Regions from separate parts of the Terribacillus aidingensis genome, predicted to be linked through region 3. Evidence: predicted binding sites of a transcription regulator. Region 3 holds the regulator's gene; each other region holds the start of a gene.

What was found. The regulator LexA, encoded in region 3, represses DNA repair genes until DNA is damaged. The targets are predictions, from matches to a motif close to CGAACATATGTTCG.
Region 1: the regulator LexA is predicted to act here: its motif matches at 1,492-1,505, upstream of ruvA (Holliday junction branch migration protein RuvA).
Region 2: the regulator LexA is predicted to act here: its motif matches at 1,450-1,463, upstream of ABXS78_RS17550 (DNA polymerase IV).

What each region holds. Positions count from the first base shown of each region.
Region 1 is NZ_CP159996.1:2,031,315-2,034,595, reverse strand. It holds gene safA (SafA/ExsA family spore coat assembly protein) at 1-538, shown strand, start outside; gene ABXS78_RS10795 (hypothetical protein) at 578-787, opposite strand; gene ABXS78_RS10790 (BofC C-terminal domain-containing protein) at 948-1,433, shown strand; gene ruvA (Holliday junction branch migration protein RuvA) at 1,554-2,168, shown strand; gene ruvB (Holliday junction branch migration DNA helicase RuvB) at 2,181-3,182, shown strand; gene ABXS78_RS10775 (DUF2905 domain-containing protein) at 3,179-3,281, shown strand, end outside.
Region 2 is NZ_CP159996.1:3,401,607-3,404,887, reverse strand. It holds gene ABXS78_RS17560 (LacI family DNA-binding transcriptional regulator) at 1-80, opposite strand, end outside; gene ABXS78_RS17555 (HAD-IIB family hydrolase) at 189-1,016, shown strand; gene ABXS78_RS17550 (DNA polymerase IV) at 1,481-2,737, shown strand; gene ABXS78_RS17545 (MATE family efflux transporter) at 2,739-3,281, opposite strand, start outside.
Region 3 is NZ_CP159996.1:1,562,033-1,565,313, reverse strand. It holds gene tkt (transketolase) at 1-38, opposite strand, end outside; gene ABXS78_RS08345 (DUF896 domain-containing protein) at 165-389, opposite strand; gene ABXS78_RS08340 (recombinase family protein) at 432-1,091, opposite strand; gene lexA (transcriptional repressor LexA) at 1,376-2,005, shown strand; gene ABXS78_RS08330 (hypothetical protein) at 2,294-2,674, opposite strand; gene ABXS78_RS08325 (DUF2188 domain-containing protein) at 2,855-3,076, shown strand; gene ABXS78_RS08320 (SDR family oxidoreductase) at 3,176-3,281, opposite strand, start outside.

The DNA.
Region 1 (3,281 bases), 470 kb from region 3:
CTGGGGAATGCAAGGAGGTCAGCCGGGTCAGCAGATGCAGGGTGACTGGGGAATGCAAGGAGGCCAGCCGGATCAGCAGATGCAGGGTGACTGGGGAATGCAAGGAGGCCAGTCAGGCCAGCAAATGCAGGGCGACTGGGGAATGCAAGGAGGTCAGCCGGGCCAGCAAATGCAGGGTGACTGGGGAATGCAAGGAGGTCAGTCAGGCCAGCAAATGCAGGGTGACTGGAATATGCAAGGAGGTCAGTCAGGTCAGTCAGGTCAGCAGATGCAGGGTGACTGGGGAATGCAAGGAGGCCAGCCAGGCCAGCAGATGGGAGTACCTTATAACCCACAAAACCAAGCAGCACCTTATTCCTATCCACCAGCGACGATGCGCTCTTGTTGCGGTCCGGATATTCCTTTTCCGGCAGCACCGGAATTTACGCAACAACAGCCGGAATACAGAGATCCGTACGGTGTGCAGCAGCCGCTCGCCGATTTCTATGAGCCTACACCTGCCCAAGATTTGCCGGGAGATGAACAAGAAAATAAGTAAAATAAAAAAAGCCCCTTTTTCCGTTGAAGGGGCTTTCATTTATAATATACCATGTTCCTCGAAAATGCGGTGCATATCCTGGCGATACTTATCTTCCATAGCAAGTACTTCTGCTTTGGACAGACCTGCGTGCTGAATGTGATTTCTAAGTATCAAGGTCGCTTTTTCTTCTGAGAAAACGCTCGCCATGTTTGCTTCGCTTTTCGCTTCCACGTAGTGGAGGTACTTTTGCTGCGTAGTGTTTCTCACTTTTATCCCGCCTTTGTTTAACTTTCTAATCCTTTACCACATATAATCGAAAAGAAAACCAAAAAAGTGTCGGTCAAATCATTTTTTTTCAAAAAAACGGATAAAGAAGCGCTGACAGGAAAAAATGAAGGCAAAAGCAACGGAATAGGGGTGGAAGATCATGAGGAGATTCTTAGTCTTTTGTTTGCTTTTCCTTTTATTCGTTCCGAGTATAACAGCGCAAGCTGCGGATCCAGTAGAAGTAAAGGTCGTACTGCAGCGTCAATATATAGATGGCAAGCAGACAGAGGTAACCCATCAAGAGAAAATCTATGCAATGGAAGATTTCTGGTCAACCTATCATGATTGGCAGCTTGTTTCCCAGAAAGAAGGTTTGGTTGTATTTAAGCAAGAAGTAATGGATATCTCTCCTTCATTAAAGAAGAATGGATATTTCGGTATTTACAAAGGGAAACTGACGATATTCGAAGGCAGACCGATTGACCAGCAGGCAATCCAATCGTTTTATCAGATAAATAAGGGCAAGCTGGAAAGCCATCAAGCGGAAGAACTTGAAGATGGGATCAAGATTCAATCCAGAGAAGTCTATGAAGATGTACTGGAAGCATTCCGTTCCAAAAACGATATAGCACCGATGCCAAGTTGAAAGGGTCGTCCCTCAAGAGAGGGAGGTCCTTTTCTTGTTTTTCGCCATTAACCTTATACGAACATACGCTTGTGTGGTAAAATAGAAGCTAGTTATTGATTCAGGTAGGAGAGAAACAGCATGATAGCGTATGTAAAAGGAAATATTACTGGAATTACAGACGAAGCGGTGCTTGTAGAGGCACACGGTGTAGGTTATGAGATCATCTGCCCGAATCCTTTCCAATTCCAAATGGAAGAAGGCAAGGAGGCGCTTGTCCATACATATCATTATGTACGGGAGGATGCCCAGACTTTGTTCGGGTTTAAAAATACAGAGGACAAGTTTTTGTTTCAAAAACTGCTAGGGGTATCTGGTATCGGACCTAAAAATGCCCTTCAGATTTTAGCAGGGGTCAATGTCGAGGAATTTGTTGCAGCAATCGAACGGGAAGATGATAAGTTCCTGACTAGCTTCCAGGGTGTCGGTAAGAAGACCGCACGTCAGATGGTGCTCGATTTGAAGGGTAAGCTTGTATATATGGTATCGCTTACTGCAATCGAAGCATCTGCAGGGACAGAAAGCAATACATCTAAGAAACGCCTTGCATTAGCTGATGCAGAAGACGCAATGCGGGCTCTTGGATACCAGGAGCGGGAGATCAAAGCTGTATTGCCGCAGCTGAAAAAAGAAGACAGCGACAGTGCGGATCACTTGATCAAGAAAGGCTTGGCTTTGTTAAGTCAAAAGAAATAAAGGAGTGCGAAGATGGAAGATCGCATGATAACGAACGAATTGAAACAGGAAGACGAAGTGATCGAGCTCAGTCTGCGCCCGTCCACCTTAAAGCAATACATCGGCCAGCATAAAGCAAAGGAAAATCTGGCAATCTTCATAGAGGCAGCTAAGATGCGGGATGAGCCGCTTGACCATGTATTGCTCTATGGACCACCAGGTCTGGGGAAAACAACGATGGCGTCGATCATTGCCAATGAAATGGGCGTGTCTTTCCGGGCAACAAGCGGACCGGCAATTGAAAAAGCGGGTGACCTGGCAGCGATTCTTAGCTCACTTGAAGCAGGCGATGTGCTGTTCATAGATGAAATCCATCGTTTGCCAAGAGCGGTCGAGGAGATACTCTATCCTGCTATGGAAGATTTCTTTTTGGACATTGTGATCGGAACCGGACCGAGTGCTAGAAGCGTGCGTCTCGATTTGCCGCCATTCACATTGGTTGGCGCGACGACGAGAGCTGGATTATTATCTGCACCATTAAGAGATCGTTTTGGTGTACTGAGTCGCCTTGAATTCTATAATACAGAAGATTTGGCGAGCATTGTCGAGCGGACAGCGGTAATTTTCGATGTCGAGATTGAACCTTCTGCTGCCAACGAGGTAGCATTGCGTTCAAGGGGAACACCCAGGATTGCCAATCGGCTCTTGAAACGGGTGCGCGATATATCCCAGGTCAAAGGGGAAGACTATATCACGCAGGAGACGACCCATGCAGCGCTTAATCAGCTGCAGGTAGATGAAAAAGGCCTTGATCATATCGATCATAAGCTGCTGACGACTATCATGGATCAATTCCGCGGAGGCCCTGTCGGACTAGATACGATCAGTGCAACAATCGGGGAAGAATCCCAGACGATTGAGGATGTATATGAACCGTATTTGCTGCAAATTGGATTTATCCAGCGAACACCGCGCGGACGGGTTGTAACTCCGCTTGCCTATGTCCATTTCAACCGGGAGGTGCCAGGGGCTTGACCGGCATTGGAAAAATCTTTATTCTTATAGGCGTTGTGTGTATTATAATCGGCATTATCATGTCGTTTATTGGCAGACTGCCAGGAGATATCGTTTTTA
Region 2 (3,281 bases), 1.7 Mb from region 3:
TAAGGATGCCCATTTAATACGCGAGAGACAGTACTTTTGGAAACACCGCATTTCTTTGCGATGTCGTTTATAGTAGGCATTCAACCAGCTCCTTGGACATTGAATGTAGCTTTATCATAGCATACCTGTTTTCTTGTTGACCTGGGAACGTTCCCATCTCTTATGGTAGGAAGGGAGGTGGTTGAATAATGAGTGTGAAAAAATGCTTTGCTAGTACCGACAGCACAAAGGCACTTATTTGTTTTGATTTTGATGAGACTTATTTTCCTCATGCTTGTGAGAAAGGGCAGCTGGAGGATCTGCATGCTATGGAACTTTATCTAGATCAGATTTCCAGGCAGTATCATGTGAAGATTGCATGGGTTACCGGAAGTGATTGTAATTCCCTGGCTGCTAAAATGGAGCGTGCACATTTGACTTATATGCCCCATTTCATTGCAGCTAATCTAGGAACGGAACTGTACCAACTAACAGCTGGTGGAGAACTAAAGGAGATATACGATTGGAAAAAGCATTTACCTGTTCAAGAAGAATTCAATCAGCTTGTAGAGGATTTGATTCATATGCTCTCTTTGGATGGGATAGCGTTACAGCCACAGACGATGCATGGGCAGAGCTCGTACAAAAAGAACTATTATTACTTTCCTAATGAAGATGATTTGGCTGAGGTAATGCATCGTATAAGGCAGGCAGCCGCTGCAGCTAAGGTAGGATTGAATGTGAACGCATGCAATCCACTGGCAGGAGACCCAGACGGGGCATATGATGTGGATTTCATTCCGTTAAGGACTGGAAAACGAGCGGCCGTTCAGTTCTTGGCAAATCATTGCATGGTGGAGCCATCGCAGATCTATGCTTTTGGAGACAGTGGAAATGACCTTGAAATGCTGCGATATGCAGGAAATGGTTTCCTTGTTGCTAATGCAACAGAGGAGGCGAAACAGAAGCATAGTCAGGTATGCGGAACACCTTACGCAGCCGGTATCCGTACGACGCTGCAACATTTCTTTATTTGATAAGAGTAGTGTGGAATTGTTAAACCTAGAAAAATACCGGTTACTTCTTTGCGTCCCAAAAGTTGAGGGTTACTTGGGACGCAGTTCATTTATTAGCAGAACCGTTAATGCGCTGCTTGGTCTTTTTGATCCTCTTTCATTGAATATATAGCACCCAGCTGACTAATAAATATAGCTAGGTAAAACCATTTAATATGTCCCTCTAGAACCAAATCATAAGGAAGCTGTTCTGTATTAAGATTCCTACTATATAATGAAAATCAACCAAATCCTCATAATGAACTCCTCTGACAACTAATTGGTATCCTTTATATAACTATATTGCTAAATAGAGGGGATATAATTGTTTGTTTAGAGCAATCTTTTTTCATTTTTCCTCCCTATCCAAAAATTACAGCTACTATAACTGCCTCGAATCGGGTAATCTAAAGTAAGAACATTTGTTCCCTTTGGAGGTGGTAAAGATGGATTATAGCGGATTTCAGCAGCATGAGGTATTGTGTGTGGATATGCGGAGCTTCTATGCAAGTGTGGAATGCGTTAAACGCGGCCTTAATCCGATGACGACACTGCTTGCAGTGGTCGGGGATACGAAGCGGCCGGGTAGTATTGTGCTCGCTGCTAGTCCTGCGCTGAAGAAGAAGCATGGCGTCAGCAATGTGAGCCGTTATTTCGAGTTGCCGGAAGATCCGGAACTCGTCATTGCGGAAGCACATATGAAGGATTACTTGGAGGTTTCGGTGGCAATTACCGAGCTAGTGCATGAGTATGTGCCGATGGAAGCGATCCATGTTTATTCTGTCGACGAATTCTGGGTGACACTTGATGGCACGGAAAAGCTGCATGGAACTGCAGAGGAGACAGCGGCCAAGCTGCAGGCGGATATCCTGGAGCAATTCGGTGTTACGGCGGCCATTGGAATCGGAGATAACAAGTTCCTGGCCAAGGTCGTGATGGATATTCATGCAAAGAAACAGACCTCTGGTATTGCTGTTTGCCATTATCAGGATGTGCCGCGCTTATTGTGGCCGGTCCCGATACAGGATGTTTGGGGGATTGGACGACGAATGCAGCGGAATTTGAATCGGATGGGTATTGTCACGCTTGGGCATCTTGCTCATACTTCCTTGGAGCATCTCAAGAAACGGTATGGTGTGATGGGTGAGCAATTATACTGGCATGCATGGGGAATCGATGAGAGCGAGGTGCTCGGTGATTTCGTCAAACAGGAGCAGAAAAGCTACGGACACGGCATTACACTGCTGCGTAATTACCGTGGCGAAGAGATTCCGACCATCATCTTGGAGCTATGCGAGGAGGCCTGCAGACGGGCAAGACGAGATAGGAAGGAAGGCAATACAGTCCATCTGGCTGTTGGGTATGCCAGTCAGCATGGCGGCGGCTTCAGCCGGTCCCGTTCCTTTACGAGCCCTTCGAATCTGACGACGGATATGTATAAGCTTTGCCTCGAACTATTTCATGAGTACTACCAAAAAGGCCACGAAGTCAGACGGGTGTCTGTCTCCCTGACCAATTTATACGAAGAAGAAGCAACGCAGCTCAGCTTGTTTGAGGACAAAAGCAAGCAGAAGGATTTGAGTCGGACGATGGATCAGATTCGGGCGCGCTTTGGTACGACCGCCATTCTGCGTGCCAGCAGCCATACAGCTGCCGGAATGACAATTGAACGCAGTACGAAAATCGGAGGCCATCAGGCCTGAGTCAAGCTGCTGCCGTCTGCTGAAACAGCCGGCGCAGCTTTGGTACATACATGATAAGGAAGACGGACCGACCGAGACTGAACAGCAGGAAGGCGATCCATAGTCCATGATTGCCGAGTGGCTGCAGGGCATAAAGCGCCGCTAAGTAAAGCAGGACAGCAAGAATCATGGAGTTGCGGACAAAGCGTACTTCCGTTACGCCAGTGAAAACGCCATAATAGACAAGGCCAAGGCTGGCGACGATCGGAAACAGAACAAGCCAGTTGGCATAGGAGCCAGTCAGCTCGATAATGCGCTGCTGATCGGAGAACAAAGGATAGATCCACTCCTGGCCAGCAAGGAACAGAAGCGCAAGCGTCACCCCGATACCAAGCCCCCATTGCAGAGATAGACGCAGAGATTGCGAAAAGAGTTTTTCATTGCGTTCCCCAAGCGCCCGACCGGCCACGATGCTGGACGCATTAGCGAAGCCATCAAAGAAATACGCCATCATATAGTGAATCTGAATCAGGATGGCATTGGCTGCCAGCATATCTTCCCCAAA
Region 3 (3,281 bases):
ATTGTATTAATGGAAAGCAATTCTGTAGTCTGAACCATGTAAACATCCCTTTCATCTAGCAAATTATGTACTCTTGTTCATCCTATACAAAAATCTTCCGATAAACAAGGATTTATATATAGAAAAAGAAGGGAAAGGCTGTACATAGAGTCAGCCATCCCTTCTTATTCCTCTTCACGTAATTTTTTTACTTTTTCTGGTGTTACGTCATTGCCTTCACGATCCATAACTGTCATCGACTTGAACTGGTTTTTGAATGAAGAACGTACATTTCCCAGATATTCCTGTCTTAGTTCCTTTTGCTCTTTCTGTTCGCTAAGGCTGAGTCCTTCTGCCTTTGCTTTATTTGCTAACGCATTGAGGCGTGCTAATTTGTCTTTATTTAACATGTGTATATGCTCCTTTAAGCATTAAAGTTGATACACACTATGTTACCCGCTAGCGTCTTCCGATTCAAGCGAAAGATATTCCTGGTACCTTCTATGTACGGTTGCCTTCGATACATGAAAGCCCATACCGCGCAGAACAGAGCTGATTTCCTGGAAAGTAAGCTTGTTATTTCGCAGCCTGATCACTTCTTGAATCGGAAAGTCAATCCGCTCTCTGCCCGGTGCAGCTTGCTGATTGCTCAGATTTTTACTTGGATCATATCCGGCCTCGATTGCCCTTCTCATACCTCGTTTGATTTTCATGTTATGAATCTTCCGCTGATACTCCTCGACTATACCAACGATTTGGAGTACCATACCATCCGATTCCGAAAGCTGGAATTCGCCGTGCTGGCTTAACGTATAAACCTTGACCTCTAGCTTTTGAAGATGATGGAACAAGGCAATCTTTGTATTTCCCCTGCCTAATCTTGTCTCATCCTGAATGAGAAGACAGTCTGCTTCACGCGCTGTGAACAAATCCAGCATACGAAAAATCCCCGGCCGTTCGATGTCATAACCGCTCTGCTTTTCTTCGATGATATCGATAACCTCTATGTCGGAGGACGCAGCAAGACTGATGAGCTCCTCGCGCTGCCGCTCAATCGAGCTTGCTTGCTCGTCCTTTTCTGTACTTACTCTGCAATAGATGACTGCTTTCATTGATGTACCCTCTCAGTTCGACTAATTAGACGCTCATTATAAGTGTAAAGTATAAGAAGAAAAGCGTGAAGCCGAAAAGCACATAATAGAATAGATCTGATTTCGCTAGTTTTTTGAACATGGTAGACCCCTCCGTGTTTTAAGAACGTGCGTTCTCTTTATTAATTCCATTATATACGAACATAGGTTCTAGTCAAGGCTTTTTTTCGAACGGATGTTTGTATATTGCAATCTATCATGGTATACTCTATGTAATAAAAATATATGCACGGGGTGTTCGATACATGATAAAACTATCGAAAAGACAGGAAGCGATTCTAGCATACATAAAGGAGCAGGTACTCGATAAAGGGTACCCGCCATCCGTCAGGGAAATCGGCGAAGCAGTTGGCTTGGCATCAAGCTCTACCGTTCACGGCCACCTTTCCCGTTTAGAGAAGAAAGGTCTTATCCGCCGCGATCCGACAAAGCCGCGTGCCATCGAGGTATTATCATTGGATAGTGATGATCAGACAGATATTCCCCGCGGTGAGGCAAACTATGCTCCCGTTATCGGAAAGGTAACAGCTGGTATTCCAATTACTGCAGTGGAGAATATAGAAGAATATGTACCTGTACCTAGCCATTTAGTAGGTCCGGATGACAATATATTCGTTCTGGTCATTGTTGGGGAAAGTATGATTGAAGCTGGTATTCTTGACGGAGACATGGTAATCGTCAAACAGCAGCAAACGGCTCAAAACGGAGAAATTGTTGTGGCGATGACTGAGGACAATGAAGCGACTGTGAAACGTTTCTTCAAAGAAGAAAATCAGATACGACTGCAACCGGAAAACAGTACAATGGATCCTATCATTTTGGATAATGTCAGCATTTTAGGGAAAGTAATAGGCTTATATCGCTCCATCCAATAAAATCGGCTTCGGCCGGTTTTTTTTCATAGAATTTACACAGTTTCTGCCTACTTTCGACATACTTTTTGGGTATATTAGATTATGCTATTACCAAAAGTTAGAAAGCGGGTGGTATCGTGAAGCTGTTTTACAAGCTTGTCTGCAAGTTGCGAGGCCGTCATAAGATTGATAGTGTCACTGATTCGTGTAAATGTGGATATACCAGAAGCTACCGCAGAGAACAACATAGTATGGATGATTATTATCTTAAAAAACGCTAAACACACATTGTATGAATAAGGAGCTTGCCTATACGGCAAGCTCCCCTTTTGTGCTTTTCATTATTGCCAGTTTCAATGCTTCGAGAAGGATACCTGGTGTCACTTTTTCGTATGTCTCCCCCAGCAGCTGCTTGGCACCATCCAGAATTCGCCGGTTACCCATCAAAGCTAACAGCTCATGCCCTTTTACTAAGATATCGTCAATAAAAACATCTCTATAGTCCTTAGAGTTTGTTACAACACCTGAAATGAACCCTTCCTGCAGCAGCACTTCTGCGTGATGTACGACATCGTATGGTGTGCATGTTCCTACAGCGCATCGGTATTCTCTTGCTTTCGTTCCTTGGAGTTGGTCTGCTTCTAACTGTTCCAATATTTCATGAAATAACGTAACACGTAGTTTTGGCATTAGATCTCCTCCTTGTTATAGTTCTATTATTTCACATATCGTTTTTCAATCTCCTGAAAAGTTTGTACATTATTTCACAAATAAGTGACAACTTAGAGAACTGCTTGAACCATACTAACTTGCATTAATATAGCGATTATGTGGTATAGACCTTATGAGCCAATTATTGGAGGTGGAATAATGTCAAACTATCACACTACCCCAGAGGGGAATGGCAGTTGGCAAGTTAAGAAAGAAGGGGCAAAGCGTGCTTCAGGCCGTTTTGTCACGCAGAAAGAAGCAATGGATTATGGGAAAGAACTAGCTAAGCAGACTAAAGGCGAACACTTCATTCACGGACGAGACGGAAGTATTCGGGAACGGGATTCTTATGGAAATGATCCATTCCCGCCAAGGGGCTGAACTTAGTCATGTATAGAACGCAAAGGACATTTAAAATCTTAAAATAAATAACAAAACCTGAAATAGTTTCAGGTTTTGTTATACATCTTCTGCGTTCTATTAGTATGCAGTCCATCCTGCGTCAGCTGCTATGACCTGCCCATTGACGAAGCTTGACTCATCAGAACCTAAGAAAAGAGCAAGTTGAGCGATTTCAGCTGGTTTC